3 regions of the Lacticaseibacillus rhamnosus genome follow, and region 3 is predicted to be linked to each of the others. Evidence: riboswitches for the same ligand, from Rfam matches in the RefSeq annotation. Region 3 holds a riboswitch; each other region holds the start of a gene.
The links. Region 3 has a riboswitch for lysine ahead of EL173_RS14600 (ABC transporter permease subunit). Riboswitches for the same ligand answer to the same signal wherever they lie in the genome.
Positions count from the first base shown of each region.

Region 1: another riboswitch for lysine. It lies ahead of EL173_RS09675 (amino acid permease); the one in region 3 lies ahead of EL173_RS14600 (ABC transporter permease subunit).
Region 2: another riboswitch for lysine. It lies ahead of lysA (diaminopimelate decarboxylase); the one in region 3 lies ahead of EL173_RS14600 (ABC transporter permease subunit).

Region 1 is NZ_LR134331.1:1,903,032-1,906,317, forward strand. Features, by position in the region: gene EL173_RS09670 (helix-turn-helix domain-containing protein) at 1-79, shown strand, start outside; gene EL173_RS09675 (amino acid permease) at 208-1,671, opposite strand; lysine riboswitch at 2,093-2,268, opposite strand; gene budA (acetolactate decarboxylase) at 2,328-3,038, opposite strand.
Region 2 is NZ_LR134331.1:118,182-121,467, reverse strand. Features, by position in the region: gene EL173_RS00585 (aspartate kinase) at 1-202, opposite strand, end outside; lysine riboswitch at 888-1,067, shown strand; gene lysA (diaminopimelate decarboxylase) at 1,168-2,511, shown strand; gene dapD (2,3,4,5-tetrahydropyridine-2,6-dicarboxylate N-acetyltransferase) at 2,521-3,225, shown strand; gene EL173_RS00565 (N-acetyldiaminopimelate deacetylase) at 3,232-3,286, shown strand, end outside.
Region 3 is NZ_LR134331.1:2,898,260-2,901,545, reverse strand. Features, by position in the region: gene EL173_RS14605 (amino acid ABC transporter ATP-binding protein) at 1-207, opposite strand, end outside; gene EL173_RS14600 (ABC transporter permease subunit) at 211-1,818, opposite strand; lysine riboswitch at 1,916-2,089, opposite strand; gene EL173_RS14595 (glycoside hydrolase domain-containing protein) at 2,312-3,286, shown strand, end outside.

The DNA.
Region 1 (3,286 bases), 1.0 Mb from region 3:
GCTCTACTTGCAGATTCGGCATTTATATCTTAAGAAAACCGATGCTTCCTTATCGGCTGACAACGATGAACGGTTATAAATCGTCACCGCATGATAACCAGTGACAATTTCAAATTAGCATCCTTTTGTGACCAATAAGGGTGCGTAATAAAAAACGACCTGAAAGATGACATTCATCCTTCAAGTCGTTTTTCATTTGTAAGCTTGTTATTTAGGATTAGGTTCATGTTCGCGATGCGGGGCTAGGTCGACTTTTTCAAGCGGGATCAGTTTGGTTTTATGCTTCACTTTATACCAGACAAATAACACAATAAAAAGCGGAATTGACATGTACGAAACCATTAACCGCCCCCAAGCAAAGTGCTGGACTGCCTGCAAATCCTGGCCCACGATGACGATCAGACTCATGATAATCGCCAGGATCGGGCCAACCGGGAACCACTTGGCATGATATTTGAGTTCGTGAACATCATGTCCCTGTTTCACGAAAGCCCGCCGAAACCGAAAATGCGAAACCGCGATCCCGAGCCAGGCCAGGAACCCGGTTAACCCTGAAGCCGCTACAAGCAGCTGGTAAACGTGTGGTCCCATAATACTGGTCAAGAAAGTTAATGCGCCGACTAAGGTTGTCAGCAACAACGCAGCAAGCGGGATGCCGCGGCTGTTCGTCTTTTGAAAAATCCGTGGTGCAAAGCCGGAGCCGCCCATCGCCCACAACATTCGCGTCGATGCATACATCCCTGAGTTAGCCGATGACAAAACCGAGGTCAAAATCACGGCATTCATGACACTTGCTGCGCCTGCAAGCCCAATGCGATCAAACACTAACGTAAACGGCGAAATCGCCACCTGATCCACGCTGGCCCCCAACAGATTCGGGCTAGTGTACGGAATAATCGCGGCAATCACGGCAATCGACAGGATATAAAACAGCAAAATACGCCAGAAAACCTGCTTAATCGCCTTAGGAATACTTGTTTCAGGCGTTTCGCTTTCGCCGGCCGTAATCCCGATCAACTCGGTTCCCTGAAAAGAAAAACCCGCAACAACAAAAACAGCCAAAGTTGCGGGGATACCACCCACAAACGGCGCCGCACCAGTTGTGTAATTTTTAAACCCAATGGGACCATGCCCACCCATGATCCCCATAATCGTCAGTAACCCGACAATTAAAAAGACAAACACCGTTACAACCTTAATCAACGACAACCAATATTCAGTTTCACCAAATGACTTGACCGAAATAATGTTAATCAGGAAAATCAGTGCCAAAAATCCCAGCGAAAACAGCCAGCCAGGTACTTTTGGCAGCCAAAAATGCATAACAATGGCAGTCGTCGAAACATCAACCGCAACGGTAATGGCCCAGTTAAACCAATAGTTCCACCCTAAAGCAAATCCGAACGCCGGATCGACAAACCGACTCGCATACTCGGAAAAAGAACCGGAAACCGGTACATACGTGGCCATTTCACCTAAACTAGTCATAAGAAAGAAAACCATGAGTCCGATTCCGATATAGGCTGCAATGGCTCCACCCGGTCCGGCAGTGGCAATGGCGCTGCCACTTGCAACAAAAAGACCGGTTCCGATACTACCGCCAAGAGCAATCATGGATAGATGCCGTGTCTTGAGCTCTCGTTTTACTTGATTGGATGCTGATTGTGCCACAGATGAACTCCTTTGTTAACGTGAATTGATTTTTGCTAAACAATGCCAGATTTTACTGTCGATATCTGGGGTGAGATTTTCGTGATTGGCTGGTTGTTGACAGCCAGTGGCGGGTTAAATGTAACGATGCGTTGGCCAAAGACTGGTGTTTATGGACGAAAAACTGCAACAAGGGCAGAAGCATTATTCTTTGGGCAATCCGTTAATTTTATTCTGCTTTCTATAACGCGTTCGCCAGCGCAGGGATCGGAGTGTAAGGACCTCGAACGCGATGGCCAAGGGCGGGCCATCACGCCCGAGGCCGCTTACACTCCGATCCCTAACCGCGCTGGCTCACGCTCACACAAAAAAAGCCAATGAGTCGGTCTGTTGTGACTAACCCATCGGCTTATTCTGCTTTTTACCATGAATAAACGTGATCCGATTTGTTAGCGCCCCGCGATAATCGCGACAGTCCAGTGGATGTTATCCAACTGGCCCAATATCGATTGGCTGAACTCAACCGGTATTTCGGCACCTTTCCCTTTAACAACTGCGCGCTTGGTGTTCAGACCATTGCAGCTGCGACTCATGATTGATGCGACCTCTAATCTCAATTACGACTCACCATATCATGTTCAACTGACAACAGCAACTCACTCTCACACAGCTTTAACTCAACTCTCAGCTTTAAGAATATCAGCAACCAAACTTGTTGTATCAAATTGTTGCTTCAAGAAAGGCTGATCATCTGTTGGCAAATGCAACTGGAAGTCGCTAAACTTTTGTAAAAACAGTTCGCCACTATCCAATTCGAAGCCAAGAATATGCCCACCCATACTATGATCAGCAGCCAGAAAATGGACATGGAAACCAGGTGAAACCGCACCTGCATAGAGATCCGGTGAAAAGTACCCAATTAAAGTGCCCTTGATATTCTCAGCATGAAATTCTTTTTGACCCGAGGCCGTTTCGGTCAAGGTCGGATAAGGCGGCTGTTGCGGCAGCACCGCTCGTGTATGCATTTGCGTAAACGTGCCTTCTACACGAACTGCTGCAAATAAATTACCGGTCTGCAGCCGCTCAAGAGTTGCTTTGTGAAACCCTGCCAAATCAAGCCCCTGAAGCTTACCAGCTGCAACGTCGTGTTGATAGTGAACGTTAGCAAAAGGAACCTTCTCGTCTTCTTGCACTTCTCGAACTTTGCCTTGGGCATTCACTTGATAAACCTTACCCGCCTGAATAATTAGCTCACCATCAAGCCCAGTCAAAGTTCCAATGCCAGTATCACCGTGCTGCAATAATTCCCCAACTGTCTGCGTCCCCGCAAAAAGCCCCGGAACCAGCATGGCTAATGTTCCATGTTGATACAACCGATCCGTATTCAAAACGACATCTCCTTTTTGAAGTGAGCGTGAACCGGCGCGTTTAGGGGTCGTAGTGTAAGCGGCCTCAGACGTGATGGCCGGGCTTTGGCCATTGTGGCTGAGGTCCTTACACGCAGACCCCTGCGCCGGTGAACGCGTTATGGTGAGCGTGAACCGGCGCGTTTAGGGGTCGTAGTGTAAACGGCCTCAGACGTGATGGCCGGGCTTTGGCCATTACGTCTGAGGTCCTTACACGCAGACCCCTGCGC
Region 2 (3,286 bases), 210 kb from region 3:
TTGCAGCCGTTTCACCCTGCTGCAACACCGCTTGGGCGTACTTGATTAGCAGGTCTGTCACCTTGACATCGCCGGGATGCCGTTTACCAGGCGCACTGGTTACGATAACCTGCCGATCCGGATTCGCCTTCATAATCGCCACAACCTTGGCAAACTGCGCTCCATCTGCTAATGACGAACCGCCAAATTTTACGACACGCACGATAAACTGCCTCCCTAACCCCATTTTCCAGTGTATCCTTGACGCCAACAACCTTGCCAATCACCAACCGACAGCGATTGCGTAAGTGATTTTCATCTGGCATCAACAGACGGCAATGCAAATGAGAACTCTGTCATTTTATTCTGTACTTTAACAGACTCCCAGAGAAACACAAGCCCCCACCATCCCGCCAAAACAGCATTTTTTGACGCCATTGCATAGTAATAATGAGCTTAAAAATGTTTTTAATTTTTTGCTAGGTATTGGGGTGGCGGATTGAAAGTGGGTTGTTGGGAATCAGGCTTTCAAGATGGTTCTTTGGAATACAGTCACACTGTTCGCGCTGAAGAAATAGAAAGTAAGCGTCAGCCACCATGTTTGAGGCTCTTATATTTGGTCTCTGAGTAAGAGATACTCTCGCTCACCATAACGCGCGTTCCGCTGAGCAGGCATGTAAGGACCTTGGTCGCAATGGCCAAGAGCGGGCCATCACCGTCTAAGGGCACTAGTTCGCTTTTACTCCCATAACGCGCTCCCGAGCGCAGGAGTCTGCGTGTAAGGACCTTGGGCGCAATGACCAAGCCCGGGTCATTGCGCCCAAGGCCACTTACACTCCGACTCCTAACCGCGCTGGCTCGCGCTCACAAAAATTTGACGCGTACCGTTTTTTATTATAATGTGGTGTCAAACAGATAGAGGTTGCAGCCAACATGACTAACCGAATCGAGCGAGATCCTTCGTGGTGACATTCGGTGAAAGGGGCGGTTGCCGAAATGGGTGATCCGGGATCGGTGAGCCTGTTGGGCCAGGGTTAAATAAATCCTGTACTGTCGCTTAGGTATCTAAGCGGGGCGCTATCATTCAAGTAGATTGCAAGTTGGGATCTTTTTGTTTGACGCGCGGCCAAACAAAAGGGTCCCTTTTCGTTTGCCGTTGCCCTGCCATCACTCGGGAGGATGAACTGAATGAATTTTGCCACAAATCACGAAGGTCAATTAACGATTGGCGGGGTTGTTGCCAGTCAACTTGTCCACACTTTTCAAACGCCGCTTTATGTTTATGACGTTGGCGCCATTCGCCATCAGATTCGGGCGTTCAAGCAGGTTTTTGAAACTGCGGGGGTTGCATACGCCGTTAGTTACGCTTCCAAGGCGTTTGCTACCATCGCGATGTACGAGGTCGCCAAAGCCGAAGCCATTCATGTCGATGTTGTTTCCGGTGGCGAGTTATACACGGCTCAAGCAGCGGGCTTCCCTATGGACAAAGTCAGTTTCCACGGTAACAACAAAAGCAAAGCCGAACTGGAACAAGCTTTAGACGCCGGGGTTGGCACGATCATCGTTGATAATTTTCACGAGTTGGACCTGCTTGACGAGTTGCTAAAGGCGGCCGTGGGCAAGCAAAACGTCTTGATCCGGGTGGCACCGGGGATTAGTGCTCATACACACGCTTATGATCAAACCGGCCAAACCGATAGTAAATTTGGCTTTGATCTTGAAAGCGGGCAAGCCGATGAAGCAGCCAAGCGTATTCTGGCGGATGATCATCTTAATTTGCTGGGTATTCACGCCCACATTGGCTCCCAGATTTTTGAAGTCGCCGGGTTTGAAGCCGTCACCCAAAAGCTGCTGGCAGTCCTTGATCATTGGCACCAGCAATTCGGCTTTATTCCTAAAGTCCTCAATGTCGGCGGCGGCTTTGGGATTGCGTATACCAAGCAGGATGATCCGCTACCACCAGAAGCTTTCGTGCAGGCGATTGTGACCACCTTGAAAACCCAAAGCCACGGTTTTAACTGGCCATTGCCTGCCGTTTGGATTGAGCCGGGCCGCTCGATTGTCGGTCCTGCCGGCTACAGTCTGTACACGGTCGGCAGCCGCAAAGATGTCCCGGGCTTGCGGCCTTACGTTGCGGTTGATGGCGGCATGGGCGACAATATCCGCCCTGCCCTTTATCAGGCTCAATACACTGCTGTGGTTGCGGATCACCCGACTGCCCAGCCCACAGAACGTGTCCATTTAGTCGGAAAGTATTGCGAATCCGGCGACATTTTGATTGATGATGCCCCGCTGCCGGCCACACACCCAGGCGATGTGGTTGCCGTGTTCGACACTGGCGCATATGGCTACTCGATGGCGTCCAACTACAATCGCAACCCGCGTCCAGCCGTTGTTTTTGTCGAAAATGGCCAAGCACAGCTAGTGGTCACGCGTGAAACTTACGCCGATTTAATTCAACACGATCAGCACTACACCGCCCCAAGTCAATCAGCGCCGACATCAACCGCCACTACTGTCGCAAAAAAATAGGAGGCCATCATGGCACAACTCGATACCGAAAAAATCATTTCAACCATCGCAAACAGCAAGAAAACCACGCCAGTCAAAGTGTATCTCAAAGGGAAATTAGCCGACTTGCATTTCCCTAAAAGTGTTCATGCATTTATTGGCAAACACACGGGCACTGTCATCGGTGACTGGGCAGAGATTCAGCCCGTTTTAAAAACCGCTAAACTGGATGATTACTATGTCGAGGCTGCCGGTCGTAACACCGGGGTGCCATTATTGGACATCAAAACAACCAATGCCCGTATCGAGCCTGGTGCGATCATTCGCGATCAGGTGCTGATTGGTGACAATGCGGTGATCATGATGGGCGCGATTATTAACATCGGCGCGGAAATCGGTGCCGGAACCATGATTGACATGGGGGCCGTGCTTGGCGGCCGCGCCATTGTCGGCAAACATTGCCATATCGGCGCGGGCACAGTGCTTGCTGGCGTGGTGGAACCACCGTCAGCTAAGCCAGTGACAATCGGTGATCACGTGATGACCGGTGCCAATGCCGTTGTGCTTGAAGGCGTGACCGTGGGCGAAGGGGCTGTCATTGCTGCGGGCGCTGTTGTCATTAATGACGTTCCTGCCCATACAGTCGTCGCCGGTGTCCCAGCCAAGGTGATTAAAAAAGTCAACGATCAAACGGAAGCTAAGACGGTGCTGCTTGATGAACTCAGAAAGTTGTGACATTTAATGAAGGAAGCCGAACTCATTGCTATTCGCCGCCAGCTCCACCAAATCCCGGAAT
Region 3 (3,286 bases):
ACTTTTGCCATGAAAAAGTATGTCGCCGCCAGTGGGAGTTTCCAAAAGATTAATGTTCCGCAGCAGCGTTGATTTACCGGATCCGCTACGACCAATAATGGAAACGACTTCGCCCGCTTGAACATCAAGATTGATATCGGTTAGAACTTCGTGGTTACCAAAAGCCTTTTTAAGGTTCTTGACTTGGATTAAAGGTTCGTTTGCCATCAGTTAGTCCTCCTTTGCCGTGCTGATTTTGGGTGTTTCGACCTGCATTTGATTGTTCATCACATTGTAATCTTTTGGACCATCGAGATGCTTTTCGATGAGACGGAATAATCGGCTGATGGTGAAGGTCATGATGAGGTAGATGCCACTCACAATCAGATACGTGTGGAAGAACTGGAAGCTTTGTCCGGCAATCGTTTCGCCGCTGAAGAACAGTTCGGAAACCGAGATGACGGATAACACTGAAGTATCCTTAATGTTAACGATAAATTCGTTGGTGACCGCGGGCAGGGAGTTGCGTACCGCTTGCGGTAGAATCACCTTCATCATGGTTTGCAGATGGGTCATGCCAAGCGCATTGGCTGCTTCAAACTGACCTTCATCAACGGAGATAATACCGCCACGGATAATTTCGGAAATATAAGCACCCGTGTTAATTGAGACGATCAATAACGCCGCGGTTGTCCGATCCATGTTCAGATGCCAGGCTTGAGCCGCACCATAGTACAAAACCGCTGCCTGAACGATCATTGGCGTACCACGGAAGACTTCAATATAAACGGACAGCAGCCAGTTGATCACGGCCCGTAACCCACGCTGACCCAGTTTCTTTGGCTTTGGCGTGGTTCGAATAATACCGACCAGCAAACCGATGATAAAGCCAACAAGTGTCCCGACCAAAGAAATCAGCAGCGTCATGCCGGTACCGCGCAATAGCATGGGACCATACTGTTTCATAATCGCCATGAACCAGTTGCCGCTTTTTTCGGTTGACGGCTGATTATCAACGGCTTCGTTCATCAACCGTGCCCGTTCTTTTGTAGAGATCGTAGCAAGCAACTCATTAATCTTGGCCTTATTAGGATCATTTTTTCGCAGGCCGATCGCTAAGTTAGTATCACTGGCATCGGTTTTAAAACCCTGACCCTTGGCAAAATGGATATACATCAGATTCGGATTCGCACGTTCGGCAGTAATCCCTTCTGGTACTTCGGAAACATAGCCATCAATCGTGCCGGATTCCAAGGCCACGCGCATGGCTGGAAAATCGTTCATCGCCGGTTCCTTGACAACGCCTTTGATTTGATTAATCGCCTGATAGTGATAGGTGCTCAGTTGGGCAGTAATCTTGGCGCCTTTGAAATCGGCAATACTTTTGGCTTTGGCATATTTACTATCTTTGCGGACGACCATCGTCAGGTTGGAAATATAGTACGGATTACTGAAATCGATGGTTTTGCGACGATCTGGCGTTGGCGACATGCCGGCAATAATGGCATCGATTTTGCCAGAAGTTAATGCAGGCGGCAGACCATCCCATGATGTTTTGACCACCACAACCTTCTTGTGCAACGCCTTGGCAACTTTGCGGGCAATTTGAACATCGTACCCGTTTGCGTATTCTTGGCTGCCTTGAATCTTAACCGCATTGTTGGCACTCGTTGTTTGCGTCCAGTTGAACGGTGCATAGCCGGCCTCCATTCCGACTTTAAACGTGTTGTCATCGCTGGCAGCACTGACAGGTGTTGCGGCAAAACTGCCAAGCAGGAGGCTCAATGCGAACCCTAGCACGCCTAAACGCGCAACCCAATGTTTTCTCATAAGTGACATTTCTCCCTTCTTGTAGTGGGAAATAGAGCTGGAACCAAAAAATCGACCTTTATTGATACCGCAATAAAGGTCGATTCCATCGATTTTAGTCATGAACCAGAATCATAGCGCCCCGAAGCAACCAGCTTCGACAGTCCATGGGTTATGCGCCCATGGCCCAATGCGAATCGTCCGAATACGATTCAACATTTCGGCGGCGGCACTTACGACTGGTTCAACATGACTCGGCACTCCCCAGTTTTCGTTGCCCACCGCAACCTCTATTTCTTGGTGGTGTATTTAAATGTCAAAAACGAGTGTAGCGGAACGGGAACGGAATGTCAATTTTTGTGGAGTAATCGTAATCGCTAACTTGGTTTTTGTGCGATCAGAAGTTTATTTAAGAAAAGTTTGGACAAAAAGAAGTCTCCGCAGTAGAATTAAATCGAACGTGTGTTCTGTTTAATTCGATGACAGACGTGTCACCTTAAAATTTGTAAAAGAGATTTTTAAAATGGCAGATGAAGCGGTACTAGCCGTTCAAAAATGGCTTAATAAAACGTATAGCAGTGTTTCTGGTTTCACGACAGCGCCCGAGAACGGACAAACTGGATGGCCCACTATTTATAGTTTGCGGATGGGGCTACAACATGAAATTGGTATTAGCGCTATTGGTGAAGGATTTGGCGATGCAACCAAGACAGCATTAGCTTCGGTGGTAGGCAGTTTGAAGCCCGGTTATAAGGGCAATATCGCCCAGCTCATTCAAGGCGCCTTCTGGTGTAAAGGCATCAATCCTGGTAGCGACTTTAATCAGGACTTTTCTGATGCAACAGAGCAAGCTTTCAAAACACTACAGCAGAATGCGGGTATTACCGCAAATGGCGTAGTTACAGTTAATCTTATGGCGGCATTGTTCGATATGGCTGCATTTACCTTGGTTACTGGGGGATCGGAGAAGGTTCGGTCAATGCAGCAATATCTTAATGGACGGTTCAGTAATAACATTGGCATTCTACCTTGCGATGGCATCTATCAACGTGACACTAACACAGCTTTGATTTATGCATTGCAAAGAGCTGAAGGGATGGCTGCTGATGTTGCAAATGGTATCTATGGGCAGAAGACAATTGACAATTGCCCTGTTTTATCTGAGGGATCAACAGATACTGACGCCGTTCGCATCCTACAATACGGTCTGTTAGTAAATGGTTTCACAGACATTCCGACTAATGGCCAATTCACCAGTGCAGTTGGCGATGCAGTGGCTGCCTTTAGCACAATGATGAACCTGGAACCAACCACAGGAAGAATCGCTGGTAATCGGGTTATTAAGGGCCTATTAACTAGCAATGGTGATACAACACGCGATTCAATCGCTTGTGACACATCTAAGCAACTGACGAGTTCTGATGTTGCATTGTTACGTAAATATGGTTTCAGCATTGTCGGGCGATACCTAAAGGGGGCAGTAGGGAATGCTTTTACT